Regions from separate parts of the Bifidobacterium porcinum genome, predicted to be linked through region 1. Evidence: riboswitches for the same ligand, from Rfam matches in the RefSeq annotation. Region 1 holds a riboswitch; each other region holds the start of a gene.
The links. A riboswitch is a leader RNA that binds a small molecule or an ion and turns the genes downstream of it on or off. The one in region 1 is predicted to bind thiamine pyrophosphate.
Positions count from the first base shown of each region.

Region 2: another riboswitch for thiamine pyrophosphate. It lies ahead of thiM (hydroxyethylthiazole kinase); the one in region 1 lies ahead of ACZ41G_RS05125 (ECF transporter S component).
Region 3: another riboswitch for thiamine pyrophosphate. It lies ahead of ACZ41G_RS02825 (bifunctional hydroxymethylpyrimidine kinase/phosphomethylpyrimidine kinase); the one in region 1 lies ahead of ACZ41G_RS05125 (ECF transporter S component).

Region 1 is NZ_AP029603.1:1,296,055-1,300,224, forward strand. Features, by position in the region: gene ACZ41G_RS05115 (ATP-binding cassette domain-containing protein) at 1-419, opposite strand, end outside; gene ACZ41G_RS05120 (ECF transporter S component) at 678-1,373, opposite strand; gene ACZ41G_RS05125 (ECF transporter S component) at 1,602-2,231, opposite strand; TPP riboswitch at 2,263-2,373, opposite strand; gene ACZ41G_RS05130 (hypothetical protein) at 3,188-4,170, opposite strand, start outside.
Region 2 is NZ_AP029603.1:611,182-615,351, forward strand. Features, by position in the region: gene thiC (phosphomethylpyrimidine synthase ThiC) at 1-456, opposite strand, end outside; gene thiM (hydroxyethylthiazole kinase) at 732-1,724, opposite strand; TPP riboswitch at 1,714-1,821, opposite strand; partial or broken gene ACZ41G_RS02195 (hypothetical protein) at 2,250-2,462, shown strand; gene ACZ41G_RS02200 (hypothetical protein) at 2,557-3,000, shown strand; gene ACZ41G_RS02205 (type IV pilus modification PilV family protein) at 3,023-3,199, shown strand; gene ACZ41G_RS02210 (hypothetical protein) at 3,485-3,748, shown strand; gene ACZ41G_RS02215 (PulJ/GspJ family protein) at 3,774-4,170, shown strand, end outside.
Region 3 is NZ_AP029603.1:765,592-769,761, forward strand. Features, by position in the region: gene ACZ41G_RS02810 (hypothetical protein) at 1-283, shown strand, start outside; gene ACZ41G_RS02815 (Bax inhibitor-1/YccA family protein) at 394-1,260, opposite strand; gene ACZ41G_RS02820 (DMT family transporter) at 1,280-2,242, opposite strand; TPP riboswitch at 2,314-2,403, shown strand; gene ACZ41G_RS02825 (bifunctional hydroxymethylpyrimidine kinase/phosphomethylpyrimidine kinase) at 2,395-4,032, shown strand.

The sequences.
Region 1 (4,170 bases):
CAGATCGCTTCACGCGGCACGTTGAGGTTTTCCGGGCCGAACGCGACATTGTCGCCGAGCCGTTCGAAAATCGCCTGCGCATCCGGGTCCTGCAATACGAGGCCGACGCGCCCCCGGGCCTGACTGACGGGCGTGCCGTCGACGGTGACACTCCCCTCGGTCAGCCCGCCGTCTGCGTCAATGGTGCTGGTGGTGCCGTTAGCGGCGGTGTTCATGCTTTCGATATCGCCGCCGAGCAGTCCCGCCGCGCCTTCGAGAATGGTGGATTTGCCGATGCCCGAGGCTCCAAGCAGCAGTACGCGCTGGCCGGGTTCGATGCTCAGGTTGAGGCCGCGGACGGCGAAGTGGCGGCGTGAGGCATGCCGGTAGCCCCAATCATGGAATTCGAGACGTGCCGGTTGTGTCGACACTGCCGTCATTGTGCTGCTGTTGTCATGTTCGCTTGACTTCATCGCGTCCTGTGTCCTGCCGTCTTCAAATGCGCTGGCGCGGAACCGTTGCCCGACCGCTGTCCGCCACTGTATCGCGAACCGCCGTCCGCCGGCCTCGGTTCCGCCGCCGTGCCTGTTGCGCTGTCGTACCGCTGTGCCGCTGTTGCTGCTGTTCTGTATTGCTTCACACCTGAACAGTTGCCTGCCAGGCGCTTCTGCCGGCGTGAACCGTAGCCCCGCCGTGGTTCAGGCGGTGGCCCTCACTTCGCGCCCTGATACGAATTTGTCCAGCGCACCGGTCCGTGCAATCGCCCGATACAGGTACCACACCACGATGCCGGCGAATACGATGCCGGAAATCACGGACGTGACCAGATAGATGGTGATGTACTGGCCGGTGAACGCCTGGCCGCGCATGAAAATGTCATGCAGCCACACGGCGACCCCGGCGAACGCGCCGGACAGCATGGTGATCGGCACGTTCCACACGCGGTACAGCACTATGAGGAACGCGAGTTCGGCGAACGCGCCCTGCATCAGCGACGTGCTGAACGTGTCCATGCCCGTCCACTGGTTGCCCATCAGGCTTTCGATGACCCCGCCGAGCAGTTCCGCGTAAGTGGCGGCGCCCGGCTTGCGCACGATGACCGCCGCCAAGGGGCCGGCGAACAGCCACAAACCGTTATAGATGCCTTGGAATCCGGGCATGACCAGGCCGATCAGGTCGCCGACACCCAGCGAATAAATCAGGGACACCAGCCAGAAAATCAGCGCGCTGGCAACGCCGATCACCGATGCGACGGCGATATCGACGACGCGCCACTTGAGGCTGGGGCGTAGTGCTGCGACCGGGGTTGCCTCAGGTTGAGGGGTGACCGAATTGGCTGCTGATGTCGCTGTGGCGACGGATGCGTTGGATGCGTTCGAAGAGTTGTTGCTCATATTGATGTCTTCCTATGCGATGCCGGATTGCGATGATGCCCGGCAGGGGTTGGTATATCGCTGCGATGATCCCGAAACCGCCCGCCCATACTGGTGGGGGGCCTTATGCCGCTGACTTGCGAAGCCGTATCGGTGCTCCGCCGCACGCCTCGGAATCCAGACGCTGACGCGTTCAGATGACGCTTTCAGACGGTGATTTCAGACGGTGATTTCAGACGGTGTTGTCTCTCAGGCGCTGATGCCGCGCACTTCACGCCCGGAAGCGAACTTGTCCAGCGCGCCGGTCCGCGCGATTGCCCTGTACAGGTACCACATGAGGATGCCGGCGATCAGCAGGCCGGACACCACCGTGGTGATCAGGTAGACAATGCCGTACGACCCGGCAAGATTGATGCCCTGAAGGTTTTCGATGAAGCTGTACGCCCAGCATCCGACCCCGGACAGCGCGCCGGACAGGGCGGCAACTGGCAGGGTCCACTTGCGGTAACGCACAATCGCGAACGCGAGCTCCGCGCACACGCCTTGCACCAAGGCGATCAGGAATGTGGCGAGACCACCCCACATGTTGCCCATCAACGCTTCAAGAATACCGGCAACGATCTCTGCATACACTGCGGCTCCCGGCTTACGCACGATGATGGCGGCCAAGGGCCCGGCGAACAGCCACAATCCGTTGAACAGGCCGGGCAGACCGGGGACGACCGCGTCCAGTGCGGTCCAAGGTGCGGCGGTCAGCAGGGCGACCAGCCAATAGATCAGCGCGCTGGCCACGCCGATCACCGATGCGACGGCGATATCGACGACGCGCCACTTGAGATTCACTGTGGATGATGCTGCGGTATTCGCGGCTTGTGTCATGATTTGTGCCTTTCTTGAACGGTTGTTCTCAGGCACGGGAAGAGCGACGTCCGTGCGCCGGCATTGCCCGGTTCACGTTCATTCGGTCGGAGGAAACCCCCATCTCAGCCTGGCATTCAGCCAAGCCCCCGTGTCGGTTGTTCAGTCTAGGGGCACCCCATGATTTTGCACGATTCACGCATCGTCCCCGTACCGCTACGGCGGCCCCACGATATGCCCGCATCTCAGGTTTTCTGTGCCCTATACCGTGCAGAAGCGGGCGACTCCGCCTCCAACTCGGGCAGGAGTCCGCAGTAATCACGCCATCTCGGACAGCCTGCACTCGCCCGGCACCGGCAACTCGCAGATGCACAGCCATCTCCGGCACCCCGCGAGCAACGCCACACAGGAACCACCAACCCCACCCCCATCTCGCACAACTTCCCGCACAAACCGCGCTATCTCCAACAACCCACATTACCCCCGCACCAGCAAACCGCAGATGCACGCGTATCCCGGACTTCCCGCAACCCACGTCACACAGGCCCATCCACATACATCCCCAACCCACACAACCTGACCAATAAACCACATCATCTCCGACAACCCGTCTCCACCCGACACCAGCAACCCGCAGATACGAACGTATCCCGGACTTCCCGCAACCCACGTCACACAGATCACGCCACATACATCCCCAACCCAGACAACATGACGAAACTACTGCGCCATCCCCCATCCCCCGCGCCCGCCCGACACCAGCAAACCGCGGATACGCAGCTATCTCCCACAGCCCGCGAACCACGCCACGCAGGAACAGCCAACCCCGACCTCATCTCGCACAACTTACCGTATAAACCGCGTTATCTCGGCGTTCCTGTTCTCTCGACCGTGCAGAAATCCGGAGATAGTCGCCTATCTAGCGCACGCCGCGTACCCACCTGCCGCACCCAACCCGCACACTCAAATCCCCAACCCTACCGGCTCTTGAAGAACCGCAGCAGCTGGGACTCCCGCACGCTGAGCCCGGCGAGGAACGTCGCGGCCATCGCCCCCGCGAACCCGGTGGCAGGGATTCGGCAGGCGGCGATGAAGATGTTCATCCAGCCGTCGGTGGACATGCGCCAGCAGTAGGCACACAGCAACGCCAGGCACGCTATGGTCGCCAGCCCCGCCCAGATGAGCGTCTCCAGGATCATTTCGAGCAGTTGGGCGCCTTTGGTCTGCCCTACGTGCAAGGCTCCCGCGTATTCCAGTCGTCTGCGCCGCACGGAAATCACCCCGGCGATCACTCCGACCGCTAGCGAGACGTACGGCAGCCATACCGTCATGCGGTTCTTATAGCTGGAGTACGCATTGTACCGGGAGTCGAAGGATTTGTTGACCTGCGCGACCGTCGTGTTTCCGCCCGTTCCCGAAACGATCGCCGTGGAATACAGCAGGTCGTTGGTTTGTTCGCTGACAGGCCACTGCTTCGCCCAGCATTCGGTGAATTCGCCGGAGGATGCCGAAACCGGGATCATCGCCGCATAGGCGAATCTGGTGTCGCGGCCGTCGTTGGGCCAGGAGAATACGCCGGCGATGGTCATATCGCCACGGTTGGTTTGCATGACGCTGCCTTTAACCAGTCCGAAATCATGCGAGACGTCGGTTGAAATCCATATTCCCGAGGTGTCAGCGGTCTCGTTCACTTCCTGTTGCGTTGATGTCGCCCCCTGTTGCGCAGACGAGGACGCAGACGACGATGCCGCGTTCGCCGTTTTCTGCCCGGATGCAAGCAGTTTGATGAATCCCGGGGTCACTTCGTACGCGGGCAGTTCCATGCCGGGCGTCGAGGACGCGGTGATGCTTTCGACAGCACGGGCCGCTCCTGCAAGGCTTGGCCCGTTGTGGACCATTTCGAGCCCGTCGCACGCTTGGCCGTCGACGCTTGCGCCGATGAGGGCTTTCGTATCGGCGT
Region 2 (4,170 bases), 680 kb from region 1:
CGGCGCAGCGCCGATGTAGTCGATGCAGCCGCTCGGCAGTTCGTTGATGAGTTTGACGAGGCTTTCGGTTTCCGCGCTCAGGCCGATGATGGCGTCGTCGCCGAGCAGCTGTCGCGCCTCGCGCGGGTCCATGTCGTCCTGCCCGATATGCACGCCGTCGACCTTGATACCCAGATTGCGGCACTGCCAGACGACGTCCACACGGTCGTCGATGACGAAGGCGACCGTGTCGGACTTGTCGTTGTCTTCGATGATCTGCGCGATATCCCGTGCGGTTTCGGTCAGTTGTTTGGCATCTGCGGTTTTGTCACGCAGCTGGATGAAGGTGGCGCCGCCTTGCAGCGCGTCATCGACGATATCGCCGATCGGGCGTCCCTTGGTATCTTGCGACCCGAGGATGCAGTAGGCGGTCAAGTCGAAGGTGTCCCGCATGGAGGCGTAGGGGTAGTTGGTCATGGTGTTTCTTTCTGTTATTGGGCCGATTGTGACCCTTGGTTCTGCAGTTCTGAAGTATCGTGCTGGGGCTTACTGCCGAATGCATTGATATTATGCAAACGATTCATTCGCTCAATATCAGCGATATCTCACCTAAATATGGCGATGGGATGATTACGTTTGCGTATGCATTGCTCGCCGCTGGTCTCACCGCGACGGCGTTGCGGGCATGCCGGATGTGTTTCCTTGGCTATGGAGCAACGTCTACATGCTTGGCGCGGTTCGATTGCGACTTGTCAGGCCGTGCCTGCGGTGTCTGGAGATACGCTGTTTTGCGACGTAGGGACATGTGACACGATGATTGGCGATGCGGCGATGTCTTCGGCGGTGACGTTCCACAGCGCGTCAAGGAATCGGGTTTGGAAGCTTCCTGGTCCGGTGCAGCCTTCCGCAGCCTGCTCGGAGGCACGGTTGTACAGTGCGCTCGCAGCCAGCGCGGCGGTAAGCGGATCGGCTACGGCGAGATAGGTGGCGGTGACCCCGCCGAGCGAGCATCCGGCACCGGTGATTTTCGTCATCATCGAGCTGCCGCCGGGCAACCGGTACACGGTGTCTCCGTCGGTGACAAGATCTGTGGCGCCGGACACGGCGACAGCGGCACGGTGATTTGGCGCGTAGCTGCGCAAATATCGCGCCATCACGATTGCGGCGTTTGTGGCGCTGTCCACGTCATCGACAGCTTCGACGCCTGCCGGTCGTGTGGTTCCCTCCTTGGCTCCTGTATCGGAACCAGCGGATGGGACGTTGAGATCCCAGATTCCCGCTAACGCGATGATTTCCGATGCATTACCCCGTACGATGGTCGGAGGAGCGGAGCGGAATGCCCACAGAATGGCGGAACGGGTGCGTCCGATGCCGGCGGCGACCGGGTCAAGCACCCACGGGTGGTGCATGGCTTGCAGCGACCGCGCGATGTTGCCGAGCGCGTCCTTGAAAAACGGCAGCAGGGTGCCGACGTTGATGTAGGTGGCCTTGGCGATTGCCGCGGTGTCGATGATATCGTCCGGCAGGTAGCTCATCGCCGCGGTGCCGCCTGCCGCGAGCTGCGCGTTGGCGACAAGGTTGACGGTCACGAAGTTCGTGAATGATTGGGCGAGCGGCGTGGTGTCCTTCACCTCGCGCACAGCCTTCGCAATCAGCTGGCGCTCGGGGTCGTCCGCTGGCAACGGTGTTCCGTTCAGGGCTGCGCTGGTACTGCCGGTGATATCTGGTGATGCGTCTGTGCTCATCATTGCTCCCTACGCTGGTTCTAACCAACAGGTTCTAAGGGTCAGGCACGGTGCCTTTCTCAGCCTTGCCTTGCGGCAGGCTCCCCTGCATTGGATTATGTGAGCCATCGTATGGACGCCCGAGGACACGGGGTGGATTCGGGGCGGATTGGCGCGTGCAGATTGCACGCCGCTGAGGTTCAGGGTTCCGGATAATATTAAGAGATTACGTATGTCCTGCCGAGTCCGAATGACGTAGGTCTTTTCCAGGCGTTGCTGACAGCACTGAATCTCCCGGGACACTGACACGGTTGTCTTTCGGTCGCCTTGCGCCGGCGTGGATGTGTGGTTGGTGTAGATCGGTCTCGCTCGGATTGCGATCACACTATCGGGGTCGACGTTGCAACGCGCACGTCTCGCTACGGCCGGGCAAACTGAGAGGAGAAGGACTTCATGCATCATCTGGCGGTGAAGATGAAAAACGGCCAGTCGCGTTGTTGACAATGGGTCGTGTTGGCTGTGTACGCAGTCGTTGTCATCGTGGTGATGTGCTTCCACGAACCTTGGTTCGATGAGGCGCAATCATGGTTGATCGCCTGCGACTGCTCATGGCATGATCTCTTGCTGGTACGCCCGCATTACGAAGGACACCCGCCGTTGTGGTGGCTGTTGCTCGCGATTCCAGCACGTCTCGGCGTCCCATACGAGTGGGGAATAAAAAGCATTCAACTGGTGACGGCGGTCTTCTTCGTATGGGTGGCGGTCCCTATTTATCTGAATCAGCGTAAGTCGGCATGGCGTTCATCCGTGCAGAACGATGTGCAACAACGCCCAGGTGACCATCGCCACCGCCATGACCAAGCTCAAAGACGGCGAAAAGCTGACGATGAAGACCAATGATTCTTCGACGACATGCAGCGACAAGGAATGCACATTTACGCAGGCCGGCGGCACCATCAGCGGCATCCCCATTACAGTGTCCAAAGACAACACCATCAAGGTGACCATCAGCTACAGCGACACCAACGGCGGTGATTGCTACACCGTCGAGGGGGCAGCGATTTGGGTGATTCCGAATACAAGCACGAGAGCACCACAGGCGCTTTGGAATGGCATCCGCATAAGCCGTGACATCAATTCGCCCTGCAGGGTTGAGGCTTTGCGGGGCTCACCTATTATCTGGCGGTCATTGACTGGCAGCAGGGTAATACGGAAAACGAGAGAGAAAACAAGTTCCCGGCACGGGTTGACGCCCGGCATAAGAGAGGGGAACAACCGTGGGCCATACATACGGTAGGAGGCGGGCGCTGCTCAAACGTATGCAGCGCGGCTTCACCATGGTTGAGGTCATCGTGGCGATTGGCATGTTGACGCTCGTCGGACTGGCGGCTGCCCAGTTCGCCGTCACCGTCGTGCATTCTTCTTACGCACACCAGCAGCGTGCCATCGCGGTTGGTCTTGCCGAATCGGGTTGGAGCAGGTACAGGAAAGCGTGAAGGGCAAAGAAGGCAACACGATTTTCTCTACGCTCACGTCGGGCATGTCCAAGTCGGGGGCGCAGGGGGCGCTCAAGGCGGCTACCGATTTCAATGTGATTGAGAACGCTTCAGATACCATGGATCTGGGGTGGAATGATTCTCCGAGCGCCACGGCGATCCAGGCCAAGGTCGAGACCAACGACCAGCAGGGAAGGCGCCACGTATACCGTATGCACGGTTGTCGGCAAATGTTATCGCCTGTCTGCCGAGGCTTCCTGCCTGTCCGCGTCGAAGCAAGGTCTGGTGACTTCATCCGGCGCTGTCGGTGCGTACAAATATGTCGGCGAAGGCAACAAAGCCGTTGATGCAGCATCCATCGCGGACGCCACGAAGTTCCCGACCGGCCCGTTCAACACTGGTACCGCTTCTAGTCCGACCTATTCGCCGATGCCCCGCGTGGTTGTGCTCGTCACTTGGCCGGACAGCCAGCATCAAGGCAAGACTTGCTGGTACAGCACTGCCGCGATTTTCGATGGCAGCAATGACGACACCCTGAAGAGCAAGTGAGGCGGTGAACAGTATGGATAGTGGTATGAGCAATGTTGAACAGCCGGCGACAACAGTAAGCATGCGAAGCAGATCTTGTGATGCAAAGCATGAAGGATCAGCAGGAAAGTTTGCATCTCGTTGGCGCAAGCTGAGGAACACCGATAAGCAAAAGGGCGTTTCTCTGACGGAACTCATGGTGGCGCTCGGTATATTCCTCTTGTTCTCGTCAGTGTTCACTGCCAGTGTCATGCAGTACCTCCGGTCTACAAATTCGACTGCGGTGCGTGCTCAATCGGCGTCTACGGTAATGATGGCAACCCAGCGGCTTGAGCGTTTCGTCACGTATTCCAACTCGATTGGATATGCCACGACGGGTGGCAGCAGCGGTTCCGCCGACAAGAACACGGTGTTGATTTATTCGGCGCCGTCGTCCGGCAATG
Region 3 (4,170 bases), 530 kb from region 1:
AATCGGCATGACCATCAAGGTCTCCGGCGCATCGAATACGACTGGTGCTACGGTTTCGAGCGAATACTCCGCCTGCGCTTCAGGCCACAGCGTGTCCTACCATCTGTTGTCCGGCGACATCATGGTGTGCAGTTATGCGGAGAACGGCACCATCACATATGTGAAGGAAATCGTCACCCAGCAATCGATTCTCACGTTGCGTTTCGATTATGCGCAGTCCGCTCAGGAGAAGGGGGCGGCGGTGATCGACGAGGTGTTCCCGACCTTCGTCTCGACGCGCTGACGCATGCACACGTGACTATGATTCGGGCCCGGTCCCTGATGAGGGGACCGGGCCCGAATGCGATCATCATACGTGTTGTGCGACGTATGCACCGCACAGCACGGCAATCCTTAGTCGCGGCTGCCGAACAGACGCAGCAGATACAGGAACATATTCACGAAATCAAGATACAGATTCAACGCGCATACGATTGACAGGCTCTTGATTGCTTCAGGCTGTCCGGCATACTGCGCGAACAGGACACGGGTTTTCTGCGCATCGTACATGGTCAGCCCGGCGAAGATGAGCACGCCGATCGCGGAAATCACCATGATTCCGGTCGAACCCGGAGCGACGAGCATGATGAAGAATTCGCCGACAATCAAAGTGATGAGCGCTGCCAGAAGAATGGGACCGGCTTTCAACAGACTGGAACGCATGGTCAGCGACAGCATGGTCAACACGAAGAAGAACCCGGTGCACAGCGCAAGAACCGTTCCAATCGAGCCAATATCGTAAATCATGAAAATTGAGCTCAACGTGAAGCCCATCAACGCGGCATATAGGTAGAACAGCACGCGTGCGGCCCCCGCCTTGAGATTCATCGCACGATTGCCAATGGCGATGGCCATGACAATCTGCACGAGCATCAGACCAATCCATCCTAGACTGCCGGTGGCCGCCAGGAAGCTGTTGAGCAGTCCAAAGGTCTGGGTGAGCGCCGCCACCACGGCTGTTACCGCGAGACCGGCAGTCATTTCGGCGTAGGCACGGATCATTGAGGTCCGTTCCGCATGTTCGGTGACTGACGCGACCTGGGCGGGAATGGCCGAAGCTGGGGCTACATATCCTGCGCTCGCGCCGGCGCCGGCAGGGGACTGATAGTAGACGGCCTGTGGCTGCGCGGTCGGCTGGCCATGCTGCGGCTGTCCCTGTCCGTCGGCCTGGTATTGGATGTGTTGAGGTGAAGGATTCTGGGGCTGCTGATCGTAGGTCATGATTGCTCCTTTCTTGCGATTATTCTATGGTCTTTTGCTGGGAATCATCTGGAGAAAATCGTCTGATCAGATGTTCCGGATCAATCTGGGCGAGAATCGTGCCGAGGAAAATCATGGCACAGCCCACATATCCGCGTCCCGACATCGTCTCATGCAAAATCAGCGCTCCGCCGACAGCTGAGAAGAACGATTCCAACGACATAATCATCGACGCCTGCGAAGGCGGAACATACCGTTGCCCAACCACCTGGAGCGTATACGCGACGCCCACCGACATGATGCCCGCGTACGCGAGCGCGCCCGCACAGGCCAACGCACCTTGCCAATCCACCTGGTGCAACACCAATGTCGACACCCAGCTGAGCAGCGATACCACCAGATACTGGCCAAGCGACAATGCAATCGGATTGAGCCTGCCGCCCACCCGATCAATGACGAGAATATGCGTGGCATACAACACCGCGCTCGCCAGCAGCACCAGATCGCCCACACTGATGGTGCGGATGGAGTCGGTGACGCACAGCAGATAGAACCCGACTATCGACACAATAATCGCCAGTACGGTGAGCATGTGGATCCGCCGATGCAGGAACAGGAAACCTAGCACAGGAACCAGCACGATATACAAGGCGGTCACGAATCCGGAATGCCCGGCGGACATGCTCAATTGGACCCCGTATTGCTGCGAGGTGGCGCCGGCCCACAAAATCAGCCCGCACACCGCAGACCATACCGCAAGTGTGCCGCGGCTGGCGTTCGGGGACTGCCGCGTTGCCGCGCGCCCCGCCTGAATCCTTGACATCACGACAAGCACGGGCATCAGCGACACAGCGCCCAAAGTGAATCGGATCGCATTGAAGAACATCGGGGAAACCGATTGCATGCCCTGCACTTGGCTGACGAAGGCGAATCCCCAGATCAGGGATGTCAGCAGCAACAACGAGCTGCCGACGATACGGTGCCGTTTCTCATTCTCTTGCATGATTCCAGCATATCCGAACCGAGCGGACGTGTGCAGGGCGGCATTGACCGTGGGGTCGGCTATGGTGGATTGCCGGTGACACGGGGTGCCGACAGGCTGAGAACACACCCGTTGAACCTGATCTAGTCAGCACTAGCGAAGGGATGTCCGGCATGAGTGAGCCACAATACCAGCAATCAAATGAAACCCCACATGCCAGCGGTGCCATGGCGGTGCTCGCGCAATTGGAGGCCGCGGGGGAGCGTGCAGCAGACGCGCCATCCCGGCTGAGAGTCCTGTCCATCGAAGGCTCAGACCCGATCGGCGGCGCCGGAACTATGGCGGACATGAAAGCGTTCACCGCACAAGGAGTGTTCGGGTATGCGGCCATGACCAGCGTCCTCGCACAGAACACTCAGGGCGTGACCAGCATCGTGAACATGGAGCCGGACTTCCTTGTCACCCAGCTGAACGCCGTCAGCGACGACGCGGTCATCGACTCAATGAAAATCGGCATGCTGGGCACCCCGGAACTCGTCGAAGCGGTCAAAGGGTGGTTGTCTGCGCTTGAAGCACGGTACCGCGCCGAAGGCCTGCCCAAACCGGTCGTCGTGCTCGATCCGGTCATGTACGCCAAATCCGGCGATGCCCTGCTCACCCCGCAAGCCGAACACGCCTTGCGCAGCATCATTACCATGGCGGACATCATCACCCCGAATGTGCCGGAACTCGCCGCACTCGCCGACGCCGACCAGCCGGCCGCGGATATCGACACGCTGGAATCCATGGCACACGAGGTATGCAAGCGCTATGGCGTCGCCGTATACGCCAAAGGCGGTGCGCTCGCGCTCGCCGGTGGCGCGTCAAGCACTGACATCCTCGCCGAACCGTCCGACGGGCAGGGCGAGGTGCGCACCACGCGTATCGAAGGCCGTGCGGTGCGCACCCACAACGTCCACGGTACGGGGGACACCCTGTCGAGCACGCTCGCGGCGCTGCGCCCGCAATGCGACACGTGGGAGCAGGCGGCTCGCCGCGCGAAGACATGGATGAACGGGGCGATTGCCGCCGCCGACCGGCTGCATGTCGGCAAAGGGCATGGTCCTGTCGATTTCACGTGGAGGCATGCGCCAACCGGTATGCGGTTCAGCGCCGACTATTGGAACCGCGTGCGGCCGATCCGCGAGCGGATTCACGGCATGCGCTTCATCACCAGCATGGTGGACGCCACGCTGTCATTGGAGGACTTCGCGTTCTACCTGCATCAGGACGATATCTATCTGACGGATTACACATCGCTGCTCGCCCTTGCCTCCTCGCGCGCCGACCGGCTGGACGAGCGGGTGTTCTTCGCGCAGGCGGCGTCCGGCGGCGTGGATTCTGAAGTGATGTTCCACCACGACTGGTTCGTCAAGCACGGATTCGACCCGTCGCCGGTTTCCCGTTCCGAAGTGACGGCAGCCTATATCGGACACGAGCATCGGGTCGCTGACAGCGGTTCGTATGCGCGGCTCGCCGCCGTAGTCATGCCGTGTTTCTGGCTGTACGCCGCGATGGGCAAGGAAATGCGCGAGCAGGTGCGCAACAAGCATATTGATGTCGACACGCATCCCTTCGGCGAGTGGATCCGCATGTACTCCGACCCGGAATTCACCGAGAGCACGCTGCGCGAGGTGCAGATCTGCGACCGGCTGGCCGCCGAAGCATCGATTGACGAATATGAGCATATGATGCATGCGGCGCTCGTTTCGTCGGAGCATGAATTCCGCTTCTTTGAACAAGGACTGACCAGACCTGCGCTGGGATTCTAGGATATTTGGGGTCTCAAGGCCTTGAGACCCAGGGGTCCGGCGCCCCCACGATGGTATTGACATTCTGCGCCGGGAAAGAACATCTGGTGCGCCTTGTCGGCAAGCGGGGTGCACCAGATGTTTCGGGATTCTGCGCAA